Regions from separate parts of the Geobacillus sp. FJAT-46040 genome, predicted to be linked through region 3. Evidence: riboswitches for the same ligand, from Rfam matches in the RefSeq annotation. Region 3 holds a riboswitch; each other region holds the start of a gene.
What was found. A riboswitch is a leader RNA that binds a small molecule or an ion and turns the genes downstream of it on or off. The one in region 3 is predicted to bind S-adenosylmethionine.
Positions count from the first base shown of each region.

Region 1 (5,060 bases), 1.4 Mb from region 3:
CCAGCTCCCCTTCGACGGCGGCTTGCACCATCGCCCGGGTGTAGGCGAGCTTCATGCGGCTGCCGACGCCGTACGGTCCCCCTGTCCAGCCGGTGTTGACCAAAAAGACGCGGACGTTGTGTTCGGCGATTTTTTGCCCGAGCATTTCCGCGTATTCGACGGCCGGGCGCGGCAAAAACGGTGCGCCAAAGCACGTTGAGAACGTTGCTTCCGGTTCGGTGACGCCGCGTTCGGTGCCGGCGAGTTTGCTTGTGTAGCCGCTTAAGAAATGGTACATCGCCTGTTCACGCGTCAGCTTGCTGATTGGCGGCAGGACGCCGAACGCATCAGCCGTCAAAAACACGATCGTGGACGGATGGCCGGCGACGCTTGGGTCGATGATGTTTTTGATCGCCTGAAGCGGGTAGGAGGCGCGCGTGTTTTCCGTCAGCGTGCCGTCGTCGTAATTCGGCACCCGCGTCGCGTCGTCGAGGACGACGTTTTCGAGCACCGCGCCGAAGCCGATGGCGTCAAAAATTTGCGGCTCTTTCTCGCGCGATAGGTTGATGCATTTCGCATAGCAGCCGCCTTCGATGTTGAAAATGCCGCGGTTTGACCAGCCGTGCTCATCATCGCCGATCAAGCGGCGGTTCGGGTCGGTCGAGAGCGTCGTTTTTCCCGTTCCCGACAAGCCGAAAAAGAGGGCGACGTCGCCTTCCTGGCCGACGTTGGCCGAGCAGTGCATCGGCAGGATGCCTTGTTCCGGCAGCAAATAGTTCATCACCGAGAAAATCGATTTTTTCATTTCGCCGGCATACTCGGTGCCGCCGATCAACACGGTGCGCCGTTCAAACGAGATGATGATGAACGCTTCCGAGCGCGTGCCGTCAACTTTCGGGTCGGCTTTAAAGTTCGGCGCGCAAATGACGGTGAATTGCGGCTCGTGCGCGGCGAGCTCTGCGGCGCTCGGCCGAATGAACAGCTGATGGACGAACAAGTTGTGCCAGGCGAATTCGTTGACGACTTGAATCGGCAGCCGGTATTTCGGATCGGCGCCGGCAAAGCCTTTAAACACGAACAGTTCATCTTTCTTCATTAAATAGTCGAGCACTTTGTCGTACAGTTTATCAAACGTCTCCGGAGACATCGGCTGGTTGACCGCGCCCCAGTCGATCGTTTGCTTCGTTGACGGTTCTTCGACGATGTATTTGTCTTTCGGCGACCGCCCTGTGTACTTGCCGGTTGTCACCGCGACGGCTCCGGTGTGCGTCAGCCGTCCTTCGTTCCGTTGCAGGACTTTCTCAACGAGCTCGGCGACGGACAGTTGATGATGCACGTACGGTTTTTGCAGCAATAAATCAAGCTTATTCGTCATGTTTGCGATCCCCATATTCAAAACCTGCCTTCTTTTTGTAATCACTCTTGAAAATAGTATAACACATTTTTATTAATAGTCCATACTAATTGTGTGGGTTTTTCAAACTTTATTTTGCCCAATGTGTCGATTTCCTTGAGGAAAGAATTTTCGCGGCTGGAAATGATAAAAAATGAATTTTGATAGTTGACTTTGCCGATTCCGTTGCGATAAGATAAGTCATTGAACGGATACTCTTATCCCGAGCCGGTGGAGGGACAGGCCCGATGAAGCCCAGCAACCGTCACAACTGTACATGTGTGAAATGGTGCTAACCTGTGGCAAGGCGCAGTCCTTGAACGATAAGAGTGAAAGGAAGCAATACGATTGCCATGACCTTTCCTCAGCCGTTACAGGAAAGGTTTTTTATATTGCGAAGGGAAAAAGGGAAATGAGTTCCGTGTCGCCACATTATGCCAAGAGGAGGAAACAAACCGAATGTCAGCCAAACGCCGCTTGTTTACTTCAGAGTCTGTGACGGAAGGACATCCGGATAAAATTTGCGACCAAATTTCTGACGCCATTTTGGATGCCATTTTGGAAAAAGATCCAAACGCCCGCGTCGCCTGCGAAACGAGCGTCACGACCGGGCTGGTGCTCGTGAGCGGGGAAATCACGACATCAACATACGTGGACATTCCGCGCATCGTCCGCGATACGGTTCGGGAGATCGGCTACACGCGCGCCAAATACGGATTTGACGCTGATACGTGCGCGGTGCTGACGTCGATTGACGAACAATCGCCGGACATTGCGATGGGGGTGGACCGGGCGCTCGAGGCGCGCGAAGGTCAGATGACTGACGAGGAAATTGAAGCGATCGGCGCCGGCGACCAAGGATTGATGTTTGGGTTCGCCTGCAATGAGACGGAAGAATTGATGCCGCTGCCGATTTCGCTTGCGCACCGCTTGGCGCGCCGATTGGCGGAAGTGCGCAAAACGGACGTCTTGCCGTACTTGCGGCCGGACGGAAAAACGCAAGTGACGATCGAATACGATGAAAACGGCAAACCGGTGCGCGTCGATACGATCGTCGTTTCCGCGCAGCACCATCCGGAAATTACGCAAGAGCAAATCCAGCGCGACATTAAAGAGCAGGTCATCAAGCCGGTCGTGCCCGCGGAGCTGCTTGATGAGAACACGAAATATTTCATCAACCCGACAGGACGGTTTGTCATCGGCGGTCCGCAAGGGGATGCTGGGTTGACGGGGCGCAAAATCATCGTCGATACGTACGGCGGCTACGCCCGCCACGGCGGTGGCGCGTTCTCGGGCAAAGATCCGACGAAAGTCGACCGCTCGGCAGCGTATGCGGCCCGCTATGTCGCGAAAAACATCGTCGCGGCAGGACTGGCCGACAAATGCGAAGTGCAGCTTGCCTACGCGATCGGCGTCGCCCGCCCAGTTTCGATTTCGATCGATACGTTCGGCACCGGCAAAGTGTCGGAAGACATTTTGATTGAAGTCGTGCGCAACAACTTCGATCTCCGCCCAGCGGGCATCATCAAAATGCTCGACCTTCGCCGCCCGATTTACAAACAGACGGCTGCTTACGGCCATTTTGGGCGTACGGACATCGACCTGCCGTGGGAGCGCACCGACAAAGCCGCCTTGTTGAAAGAACAAGCGCTGGCGTTGGCGGACAAGTGATGAAAGAAAAAGAGCTGCCTGATCACGGCAGCTCTTTTTTGTCGGCGCACGATGTCCGCTGTTGCTGCAGCGCTTTGTAATACTGCCCTTTCTCGACATATTCGCGGCGGATGCGCTCCATTTCGCGGATATCGTCTTCCGTCAGTTCGCGGACGACTTTCGCCGGCCGGCCGAGGGCGAGCGTGTTGGGCGGAATTTTTTTGCCCGGCGGCACTAAACTGCCGGCGCCGATAAACGCGCCTTCCCCGATTTCCGCGCGGTCCAAAATGATTGAGCCCATGCCGATGAGCGCGTTTTTGCGAACGATGGCGCTGTGCAAAATGACTTGATGGCCGACTGTCACCCCGTCCTCAATGATAAGCGGATTGTTTGGACTTTGATGCAAAATTGAGTTATCCTGAATATTGACCCGGTTGCCAATCACCGTTGGCGCCACATCGCCGCGAATGACGGTATTGAACCAAATGCTTGTCTCTTCGCCGATCACGACATCGCCGGTGATCGTCACATAGTCGGCGATAAAGGCGGAGGCGGCAATTTTCGGCGTTTTGCCTTTGTATGGGTAAATCATGGGCGTTCGTTCCTTTCTGTTGCAAAATCGATCGTTCACCATGTATTGTACAACGCTGCGTCCAAATCGCCAACGAAAGCGAGCGCGCCTAATCGGGATTGGTGAAAAACGTTTCGTTTCGCCCGATGAGTGGTTGGGATCGGGGAAGAAGATCCGATTTCACAAAGCTTCTCAACGTGAGAAGAACCGTTGTTGAGCGGCTTTTTCATTCCGTCGCCAACCCTTTTATGGTTTGCCCCAGCCGCATTGATGGCAATACTGGAAGACGAGATCGCAAGCTGTTCAGACGCGAAACAATTTTGGTTGCCGATAAGATGGAAATGCTAGGAGACGAGACCATGGTGTTTGCACCTGAGGTGAGTCGATTGAACATTCCGAAAAACCCCATCGCCTTGATGAAAATGGTGTATCGTGACGTGCTTCCGCTTGTCCACCGCGAGCTTGCCTATTGGCGGCGCCAGGCCGAGCGCATTCCCGACCCGGAATTGCGGCGCCAGGCGCTCGCGAGCATCGCTTCGAAAACGTTCCATTGCGAAGGCGGCTCCATTTTGGCGCTCTTGGCCGGAGAAAACATGGAGGATTGCATCCGCTTTATCGTTGCTTACCAGACGATCAGCGATTATTTGGATAATTTGTGCGACCGCAGCACCTCGCTCGATCCGCTCGACTTTCGCGCCTTGCACGATTCGATGCCGGACGCTTTGACGATCGGCGCGGAGCCGTCGAACTATTACCGCCATCGCCGCGAACAGGAAGACGGCGGCTATTTGCCGGCGCTTGTCCGCACGTGCCAAGAGGTGCTCAAGACGGTGCGCCATTATGAGACGATCGCCCCATTTTTGCATGAATTGGCCGGATATTATTGCGACTTGCAAGTGCATAAACATGTTGAAGCGAGCGAGCGGGTGCCGCGGCTGGAGAAATGGTTCGCGCAATACAAAGACGCCTTGCCGCCGATGGAGTGGTATGAGTTTTCCGCCTGCTCCGGTTCGACGCTCGGCTTTTTCTGCCTCGTCGCCTATGCGTTTGGCGAATCGCTGCCGCCGGAGATGGCGAGACAAGTGCGCGACGGTTATTTTCCGTACATTCAAGGACTGCACATTTTGCTCGACTATTTGATCGATCAGGAGGAAGACCGGGACGGCGGCGATTTAAACTTTTGCTTTTACTATCCGAATGAAACGGTGATGCTTGAGCGGCTTTGCCATTTCATCGAAGAGGCCGACCGCCATGTCGGCGCCCTTCCGCACGGCGAGTTTCACCGCCTTATTCACCGAGGGCTTCTTGGATTGTATTTGTCGGATGCCAAGGTGAAAAAGCAACGCGGGCTGCGCCGGCTGGCGCGCCGGCTCGTCCGCGCCGGCGGGGCGGCGTCGCAGTTTTTCTATTGGAACGGAAAAGCATACCGCTTTTGGCAGGAGCGGCAAAAACGGCTGTCCTTTTCAT
Region 1 is NZ_NISS01000001.1:212,690-217,749, forward strand. It holds gene pckA (phosphoenolpyruvate carboxykinase (ATP)) at 1-1,369, opposite strand, end outside; SAM riboswitch class I at 1,588-1,702, shown strand; gene metK (methionine adenosyltransferase) at 1,832-3,043, shown strand; gene CD000_RS01200 (gamma carbonic anhydrase) at 3,066-3,614, opposite strand; gene CD000_RS01205 (tetraprenyl-beta-curcumene synthase family protein) at 3,953-5,060, shown strand, end outside.
Region 1: it holds a riboswitch for S-adenosylmethionine, as region 3 does, so the genes downstream of both, metK (methionine adenosyltransferase) here and CD000_RS08645 (hypothetical protein) in region 3, are expected to answer to the same signal.

Region 2 (5,060 bases), 560 kb from region 3:
CCAAGTATCGTCGCGACCGCCGCCGACAGCAGCGCAATGACGATTGTATTCAAAACGATGATGAGCAAGCGGTCGTCGGACAGCACGTCGCGGTACCATTTAAACGTGAACGATTGAAAATCGTGCATCGCCCCGCCGCTGTTGAACGAATAATACATCAAATACACAATCGGCGTATACATCACGGCAAACACGACTAACAAGTACACACGTCCCCACCAATGCGTCCGTTTCATCGGCTTCCCTCTTTCCTTCCGGTTCCTGTCAGGACAACGATGACCGCCATCGCGATCATTAACACAACAGCGATCGTCGCCCCCATCCCCCAGTTTTGGGTGACGAGGAAGTGCTGCTCAATGGCCGTGCCGAGCGTAATGACGCGGTTGCCCGCAATGAGGCGCGTAATCATAAACAGCGACAACGCCGGGATAAACACCGCCTGGCAGCCGGCCTTCACCCCGCCAAGCGTGAGCGGGAAGACGACGCGGCGGAACGTCGTCCAAGCCGAAGCGCCCAAATCGCGGGCGGCATCGACAAGCGATGGCGGCAGCTCCTCCAGCGCGTTGAAAATCGGCAGCACCATAAACGGAATAAAAATGTACACCGACACAAAGACAAAACTGAAATCGGTGAACAACAGCTGCCGCGGCCCGACGCCCAGCGCTTTCAACAAAGCGTTGGCCAGCCCGTACGTGCCGAACAGCCCTAAAAACGCATACACCTTCAGCAGCAAATTCACCCACATCGGCAAAATAAGCAACAACAGCCATAGCTGCTTGTGCCGCGTCTTCGTCAGCCAATAGGCGGTCGGATAGCCGATGAGCAGCGACACAAGCGTGATTAAAAACGCATACCAAAACGAATACGCCATCATTTTCAAATAAATGGGCGTCCACACGGATTTGTAGTTGGACAACGTCCAATGGCCGTCAAGATCCAAAAACGATTCATACACCAAAAAGACAATCGGGGCCACGACAAACAGCACAAGCCAAATGCCATAAGGGATTAAATACCAGTTCCGCCACGCCCGTTCCGTCATGCGTCCTCATCCTCCTTTTCGAGTCGCATGACGTGAATCGCTTCCGGTTCAAAACGAAGGCCGACCGTTTCCCCGACTTCGGCCTTTTTCGTCGAATGGACAAGCCATTCGTTGCCGTTTTCGTCATAGCCGCAAATTTCATAATGGACACCGCGGAATAAGAGCGAATCGACGCGGATGACGATCTGCCCGTCTTCCGGCGCCGCGAGCTCCAAATCTTCCGGGCGGATGACGACATCGACCGGTTCGTTTGGCGCGAAGCCGCGGTCAACACACGCAAACTGTTTGCCGGCAAATTCGACGAGGAAATCGTCGATCATGCGCCCTGACAAAATGTTCGATTCGCCAATGAAATCGGCGACGAATCGATTGACAGGCTCATCGTAAATGTCTTTCGGCGTCCCAAACTGCTGAATTTTTCCTTTATTCAGAACAAAAATGTAATCGGACATCGCCAATGCTTCTTCTTGATCATGCGTGACAAAAATGAACGTAATCCCTAAGCGGCGCTGCAGTTCGCGAAGTTCGTACTGCATTTCCGTGCGCAGCTTCAAATCCAAGGCCGACAGCGGCTCATCCAAGAGCAAAACTTCTGGCTCATTCACAATCGCCCGCGCAATCGCGACGCGCTGGCGCTGACCGCCGGACATTTCTTGAATGCGGCGGCGCTCATAGCCTTCCAAGTTGACAAACCGAAGCGCTTCCCTCACTTTCTCGCGAATGTCGGTTTCTTTCATCTTTTTCACGCGCAAACCAAACGCAACGTTTTCAAACACATCGAGATGAGGGAACAATGCATAGTCTTGAAAAACAGTGTTGACTTGCCGCTTGTTCGGCGGGACGTTTTGAATCGGCTTTCCGTGGAAATAAATCGTTCCTTCCGTCGGCTCGATAAACCCGGCAATCAGCCGCAAAATCGTTGTCTTCCCACAACCCGACGGTCCAAGCAGCGTATAAAACTTCCCGCGCTCCATCGCAAAACTGACATCATCCAGTACGGCTGCGCCGTCGTATTCCTTCGTCACTCGCTCGAAGCGGATGATTTCTCCGTTCACTTTCAGCCCCCCATCTTCTTGATGTTCACTATTCCTAATTAGAACATAGGAGAGTAGAAAGTGCAACGGAAAAATATGCTTTCCGCCATGTCGGCGACTAAAAAACAAAAAGCGGCTGACTATTCCGCAGAACAGCTTCCAATTTTGCCCGCAATGCGGAAATCAGCTGTCTCATTGATCGTTTTTTTCAAATTTCCTTGCTTCACCGTATTGAATAATTTCGAAAAATACATTAAATTATATAGTAATCATCAAAACGCTGCCGCACAATTGCATACGGACATTCTTATCAAGAGAGGGGGAGGGACTGGCCCGGTGAACCCTCAGCAACCTGGCCCGCGGCCAAGGTGCTAAATCCAGACAGGCGGAAGCCTGGAAGATAAGAAGAAGCGAATGAAAAGTCTTCTTCTTAGAAGGCTTTTTTCTTTTACTACAACGAAATGGGGGAATCAAACGTGGGGCTGCTCGATGAGTTGAAACAACGCATTCTCATCGCCGACGGAGCGATGGGGACGCTGTTATATTCGCATGGCGTCGACCGTTGTTTTGAAGAATTGAATCTATCGAATCCAGACGAAATCATTCATATTCATGAAGCGTATATCGCGGCGGGCGCCGATGTCATTCAGACGAATACATACGGCGCCAACTATGTGAAACTCGCACGCTACGGCTTGCAAGACGAGGTGCCGGCGATCAATCGCGCCGCTGTAAGACTGGCGAAGCAAGCAGCCAATGGGGGGGCGTACGTGCTCGGAACGATCGGAGGGCTGCGCACATTGAACAAAAGCGTCGTACCGCTTGACGAAGTGAAGCGGACGTTTCGCGAGCAGCTGTTTGTGCTGCTTGCCGAAGGGGTTGATGGTGTGCTGCTGGAGACGTATTACGATTTGGAAGAGTTGGAGACGGTGCTTGCCATCGCGCGCAAAGAGACGGACTTGCCGATTATCGCCCATGTGTCGCTCCATGAAGTCGGCGTTTTGCAAGACGGCACGCCGCTCGCGGACGCCCTTAGCCGCCTGGAGGCGCTCGGGGCCGATGTTGTCGGGCTCAACTGCCGGCTTGGTCCGCACTATATGATTCAGTCGCTTGAGGAAGTGCCCCTGCCCAATCGCGCATTTTTGTCGGCGTATCCGAACGCGAGCCTCCCGGATTACCGCGACGGCCGGCTTGTCTATGAAACGAACGCGGAATATTTTGAAGAGGCGGCCAAAGCGTTCCGAGATCAAGGGGTGCGCTTGATCGGCGGGTGCTGCGGCACGACGCCGAAACATATTGAGGCAATGGCAAAGGCGCTCGCCGACCGGACGCCGGTGACGGAAAAAACGGTGAAGCGGCGCACGGCATCTGTATCGGTGCAAGCCGATCGGCCCGCGCCGACTCCGCTTCCCGAGCTCGCCCGCACGCGCCGCTCGGTCATTGTGGAGCTGGATCCGCCGAAAAAATTGGGGATTGACAAGTTTCTTGCTGGGGCGAAAGCGCTCCATGACGCTGGCATCGACGCGCTGACGTTGGCCGACAACTCGCTTGCTACGCCGCGCATCAGCAACGCCGCCGTCGCCACGATCGTGAAAGAGCGGCTCGGCGTCCGCCCGCTCGTGCATATTACGTGCCGCGACCGCAACTTGATCGGCCTGCAGTCGCATTTGATGGGGTTGCATACGCTCGGCATCACCGACGTGCTCGCTATTACCGGCGACCCGTCGAAAATCGGCGACTTCCCAGGAGCAACGTCGGTGTATGATTTATCATCGTTCGATTTGATCCGCTTGATCCGCCAGTTTAACGAAGGGCTGTCGTACTCGGGCAAACCGCTTGGGCAAAAAACGAACTTCTCGATCGGTGCGGCCTTCAATCCGAACGTCCGCCATTTGGATAAAGCAGTTGAGCGAATGGAGAAAAAAATTCAATGCGGCGCTCACTATTTCTTGACCCAACCGGTTTACTCGGAAGAAAAAATCGTGCAAATATATGAAGCAACGAAACATCTCGCCACGCCGATCTACATTGGCATTATGCCGCTGGTAAGCGCGCGCAACGCCGAGTTTTTGCACCATGAAGTGCCGGGGATCACCCTGTCGGACGAGATTCGCGCCCGCATGGCCGCCTGCGGCAGCGACCCGGTGCAAGCAGCCAAGGAAGGCATCGCTATCGCCAAATCGCTCATTGACGCTGCGTTTGATTTGTTTAACGGCATTTATTTGATCACGCCGTTTTTGCGCTATGACATGACGGTCGAGCTCGTCCGCTACATCCATGAAAAAGAAGCGGCCGCCAAAGAAAGGAAGGTTGTTCATGGCTAACATCACCTTAGAACAGCAGCTGCAGCGAAAAATTCTCGTCATTGACGGCGCGATGGGGACGATGATCCAAAGCGCCAACCTATCAGCCGCCGATTTTGGCGGCGAGGCGTATGAAGGGTGCAACGAATATTTGACCCTCACCGCCCCGCCTGTCATCCGCCGCATTCACGAAGCGTATTTGGAAGCGGGCGCTGACATCATCGAAACGAACACGTTCGGGGCGACGCGCATTGTGCTCGATGAATACAACCTCGGGCATTTGGCGCTCGAGTTGAACATCGAAGCGGCCAAGCTCGCCAAACAAGCGGCGGAGGCGTTCTCAACTCCCGACTGGCCGCGCTTTGTCGCCGGGTCGATGGGGCCGACGACGAAGACGTTGTCGGTGACAGGCGGCGCGACCTTTGAGGAACTCGTCGCCGCCTATGAAGAACAAGCGCGCGGGCTGCTGTTGGGCGGCGTCGATCTTCTGTTGCTGGAGACGTGCCAAGATACGTTGAACGTAAAAGCCGGATTTCTCGGCATTTCCAAGGCGTTTGAGGCGGTCGGCCGCCGCGTGCCGCTCATGATTTCCGGCACGATCGAGCCGATGGGCACGACGCTCGCCGGCCAGGCGATCGATGCGTTTTTCATCTCGGTGCGCCATATGAAGCCGATCGCCGT
Region 2 is NZ_NISS01000001.1:2,202,525-2,207,584, forward strand. It holds gene CD000_RS11660 (ABC transporter permease) at 1-236, opposite strand, end outside; gene CD000_RS11665 (ABC transporter permease) at 233-1,042, opposite strand; gene CD000_RS11670 (ABC transporter ATP-binding protein) at 1,039-2,097, opposite strand; SAM riboswitch class I at 2,381-2,483, shown strand; gene CD000_RS11675 (bifunctional homocysteine S-methyltransferase/methylenetetrahydrofolate reductase) at 2,553-4,400, shown strand; gene metH (methionine synthase) at 4,393-5,060, shown strand, end outside.
Region 2: it holds a riboswitch for S-adenosylmethionine, as region 3 does, so the genes downstream of both, CD000_RS11675 (bifunctional homocysteine S-methyltransferase/methylenetetrahydrofolate reductase) here and CD000_RS08645 (hypothetical protein) in region 3, are expected to answer to the same signal.

Region 3 (5,060 bases):
AAGGCAGCATTTTCGTCGCCGGTTCGGCCATTCAATGGCTGCGCGACGGCTTGCGGATGATCAAAACGGCGGCTGACAGCGAAGCGTACGCCGAAAAAGTCGAGTCGACCGACGGGGTGTATGTCGTCCCAGCGTTCGTCGGGCTTGGCACGCCGTATTGGGACAGCGAAGTGCGCGGGGCGGTGTTTGGCCTCACGCGCGGCACAACGAAAGAGCATTTCATCCGGGCCACCTTGGAATCGCTCGCTTACCAGACAAAAGATGTGCTCGCCGCCATGGAAGCCGATTCCGGCATCTCGCTGACCACGTTGCGCGTTGACGGCGGGGCGGTAAAAAACAATTTCCTTATGCAATTCCAGAGCGATTTGCTTGCCGTTCCGATCGAACGTCCGGTTGTGAATGAAACGACGGCCTTGGGTGCGGTGTATTTGGCCGGGCTGGCGGTCGGCTACTGGAACAGCCGAGATGACATCGCCGCCCAATGGCAGCTCGAGCGCCGGTTTGAGCCGAAGATGGATGACGACAAGCGTACCGCTCTCTATGAAGGATGGAAAAAAGCAGTGCAAGCGGCGCGGTCGTTTAAATGATGGAAAAACGCAGATGTCTCGTCATGGGCATCTGCGTTTTTGCGTTTTGGCTTGCACGTTACGGGGCGGAAAAAATGAAACAGCATCGCCCTCCTCTGTTTGTCGAGTAGAGGAAATTGTAAAGGTAGACTTTTTGGCCATTCATTCGCCGCCATCGGCGGAACATTGGCTTGGCACCGATTATGGCGGCCGCGATGTGTTCGGCCAGCTGATCATTGGAGCCCGCAATTACTTTACGATCGGCCTGGCGATTACGCTAATCACAGGTGCGATCGGCCTTGTGGTGGGGCTTGTGGCCGGCTATTTCGGCGGCTGGATTGACAATGTCATTATGCGCATCATCGATTTCATTCTCGTTCTGCCGTTTTTGATGCTCGTTATTGTTTTTGTCGCCATTGTGCCTAAATATAATGTATTGACGTTCATTTTGATCATGAGCGCGTTTTTGTGGACGGGCAAAGCCCGGCTGATCCGCGCCAAAACGCTGGCCGAGCGCGAGCTGGATTATGTCAGCGCGTCAAAAACGCTCGGCACGCCAGATTGGAAAATCATTATTTTTCAAATTTTGCCCAACCTCAGCTCGATCATTATCGTCAATTTGACGTTAAATTTGGCGGGCAACATCGGCATCGAGTCCGGGCTCACGTATCTTGGCTTCGGGCTGCCGGAGAGCACGCCGAGCTTAGGGACGTTGGTCAGCTATGCGACCAACCCGGATGTTTTGCAAAACAAATGGTGGGTTTGGTTGCCTGCGTCATTGCTTATTTTAGTGATGATGCTGTGCATAAATTTCGTCGGCCAAGCGTTAAACTCGGCCATTGGGATGCGAAAAAGCAGGAAAACGTAATGGACAATCCGAAATTCCAAAACAAAAAACTGCGCCAAGCGATGGCGTATGCCGTCAACAACCAAGAGGTGGCTGACCGCCTGTATCATGGCTTGCGCTTCCCGGCGAACACGCTCATTCCGCCGTCGTTCCCGGGCTATCATGACAGCTCCATCAAAGGATATACGTACAATCCGGAAAAAGCGAAACAATTGCTGGATGAAGCGGGATATAAAGATGTAGATGGCGATGGCCTCCGCGAAGATCCAAACGGTAAAAAATTCAAGATCAACTTCTTGGCGATGAGCGGTGGGGACATCGCTGAACCGCTGGCCAAATTTTATATGCAATCCTGGAAAGATGTGGGCCTCGATGTTCAGCTTGTAGACGGACGCTTGGCGGAGTTCAACTCCTTCTACGATATGGTCGAAAAAGACGATCCGAAAGTGGATGTCTACGCCGCCGCTTGGGGAACTGGAACGGACGTCGACCCGTACGGATTGTACGGCCGCAACGTCATGTTCAACTACTCGCGCTGGGTGAATGAGAAAAACGATGAACTGTTGGAAAAAGGCCATTCCGAACAGGCGTTTGACAAAGAATATCGTCGGAAAATTTACAGTGAATGGCAAAAGTTGATGAACGAAGAAGTGCCGGTCATCCCGACGTTGTATCGTTCGGCCATTTATGCCGTCAACAACCGCGTCGCTAACTTCACGGTTGACCCGAGCTCGAAGCTGACGTGGAAAGATGTCGGCGTCACGTCCGAGCAACCGGAAGTCGAACAATGACGATTGTTGCCTTTGATGATGTATGATAAGATAGAAGACAAATTGCATACGTCTTATCAAGAGTGGGCGAGAGAACGGGCTTGATGACCCCACAGCAACCTGCCGCCGGCAAGGTGCTAACACCCGCAAAGCGGTCTCGCTTTGGATGATAAGAACGGTTGCCCCCTTTCGCATCATTCCGAGGCGAAAGGGGTTTTTGTCGATAGGGGGTGAAGGAGAAACAGTGGAGGAGGCGGTTTCGCTCCGCGCTTGCATGGCCGCTCATCTCCGTGCCGCTGCGTTCGCCGTTTGTGTCATGCGCTGCGTGCAGGCGGAGCTGATTCGGTTTGACCCTGAAGCGGCGGTTCATGTCGACCGCGGGGGCGGATATACCCACTTGTATGGGAAAGCGCAAGGGACAACCTTTTCAGTGTTGTTGACCGACAGCGAGGCGGACGAATGGAAGGCGGACGGACCGTACGCCCTTGACCGCTACATATGGACAGAGCTTGGGAAAAAAGGGATTTTCCCGATGCAGATGACGCCGTATTTACAAGCTGTATGGTTAATGGAGTCATAGAAAGGAAGAGGGACGAATGGCAGTCAAAAAATTTGAACATGTCGGCATTCAAGTGAAAGACATCGAAGCATCGAAAGAGTTTTATCAAAATGTTGTCGGCTTGGAGCTGCTCGACGAAATGATTCATACGAACGGCACGATGAAATTGGCGTTTTTAGGGATTGGCGGCTCGATCATTGTCGAGCTGATCGAAGGATACAATCCGGATTTGCCGACGGAAGGAAAAGTGCACCATGTGGCGTTTACGGTGGAAGGCATTGAGCAGGAGAAAGAACGGCTTCAGTCGCTCGGTGTGCCGCTTGTGTGGGAAGAAATAACGACACTTCCGAACGGGGCCAAATATTTGTTCTTCCTCGGGCCCGACGGCGAATGGATCGAGTTTTACGAGCCTGCTCGATAAATGGCGTCACGCTAGGCGGCCAGCTGTTTGGGCCGCCTATGAATTTGCCGTCTGGCGATTGGCGCTTCGTTCCATTTTTCTTCGTATGGCCTTGCCTGCCGCTAGACAACAACCGTCCATGTAGGAGTCGTCGTCTTCTCGATTCAATGGTATACTAGAAAAAGAGAGGGGGAGGATGACGTGGAAGAAATGATCGTGCACGCGATTCAAGACGACTACCCTGATGAATTCGCTTGGTGCTATGGCTGCGGGCGTCTGAATGAACAAGGTCACCATTTCCGCACCGGGTGGCGGGGCGACAAAACGGTGACGGTGTATACGCCGCGTCCGGAACATACGGCGATTCCAGGGTTTGTGTACGGCGGGCTGATCGCCTCGCTCATTGATTGCCACGGCACCGGTTCAGCGGCGCTTGCCTTGCATCGGAAAAACGGCCATGAACCAGGGAGCGGGGAAACGCCGCCGCGCTTTGTCACTGCGTCGCTTCACGTCGATTTCGTCAAGCCGACGCTGCATGGAGTGCCGCTTGTCGCCGTCGGCACTGTGATGGAGATTCATCCGAAAAAATGGAAAGTGGACACCGGAGTGTTCGCCAACGGCGAACTGTGCGCCCGCGGGCAAGTCGTCGCCGTCGTAATGCCGAAAACGTTTGTCCGTGGGTAACAAGCAACGAAAGGCGCCGGAGAGCGGCTGTTTTTGACAGCGCTTTCTCCGGCGCTTGGCAACTGGTCGAAAACGGCTGCGCCTCACCTCGTTTCGCCATTGAGGACTGATGATGTCATGAAAAAGGCAACTCGACAACGCCTCTTCTCAAGTGGGGAAACCTTGTGAAATTGGTTCTCCTTTTTCAACAAAACCACCGATTTGGCGAACATCATCGTTTTTCACCGGTTTTCTCGGATTCCTCTGATCATCGCTTTCCATGCGTTTCAAAACAACAACAGCAGCTGCTGTTTGGACTCGTCGAATCCAAGGAGAACGAGCATGCGCAAAAACGCCTTTTGGAGATCCATCACCTTCACGGTTTGTCCATGATCAGCACCGACGACGTGGCGCTCGCCACCTCTTTGCCGTTTTGCCGCACGATGGCGGTTACATAGGCGACGGTTTTCCCGAACTTTTCCACCCGCGCCTCGATTTCGGCTTCTCCAGCCGCCGCTGGGCGGTGAAACGTCGTCTGCAAGTTGATGGAGGCGTGCATTTGGTCATCGCGAAGCAAGGTCGTCACCGCATACGCCATGAGAATGTCCGCCGCCGCTCCGACGAACCCGCCCATGATCACCCCGTTGCCGTTGAGGAGCGATTCATGGATCGTCCATACCCCTTTCGCATAGCCGTCTCGGGCTTCCGTCAGGCGGACGCCGAGCGTTTCGTCGCATGGGGGCGGCGCGCTTTGACCGGCGATGACAGCGTGCAAGTTGGTCATTGGCTTCATGTGGAACACCCTTTCTGTTGTCAATCATGTTTTTTATTCGCCAAACGGCGGCGATTTCCTCTTTTCGCGTGCATGGGGAGGAGAACGGCAAAGCTGTGGCGAAAGAAACAAGCAGCGGATGATGGAAAGGAGATGGTCTCATGTATCAACCGCCAGACGCCGGCCGTTGGACGGGACGGATTGACAGCGTGAGCGATGAGCAGGCGTTTCGCCTTCATCAGCGCATTCGCCTGCTCGATTTGTCCAAGCCATTGGAGACGGTGGAACGAGCGGCGGCATTCATCGGGTTTGCGTGCGACGAAGGAGTGCGCCGCAACCAAGGCCGCCAAGGGGCGAAAGAGGCGCCGGCCGCCGTCAAAGCGGCGCTGGCCCGGCTGCCTTGGCATCTTCCGGAAGGGGTCGTTGTCTATGACGCAGGCGATGTCGTTTGCGTCGATGAACGGCTCGAACAAAGCCAGACTG
Region 3 is NZ_NISS01000001.1:1,637,900-1,642,959, reverse strand. It holds gene glpK (glycerol kinase GlpK) at 1-587, shown strand, start outside; partial or broken gene CD000_RS08655 (ABC transporter permease) at 697-1,434, shown strand; partial or broken gene CD000_RS08650 (ABC transporter substrate-binding protein) at 1,395-2,204, shown strand; SAM riboswitch class I at 2,255-2,359, shown strand; gene CD000_RS08645 (hypothetical protein) at 2,428-2,763, shown strand; gene CD000_RS08640 (VOC family protein) at 2,780-3,163, shown strand; gene CD000_RS08635 (PaaI family thioesterase) at 3,344-3,826, shown strand; gene CD000_RS08630 (PaaI family thioesterase) at 4,182-4,598, opposite strand; gene hutG (formimidoylglutamase) at 4,739-5,060, shown strand, end outside.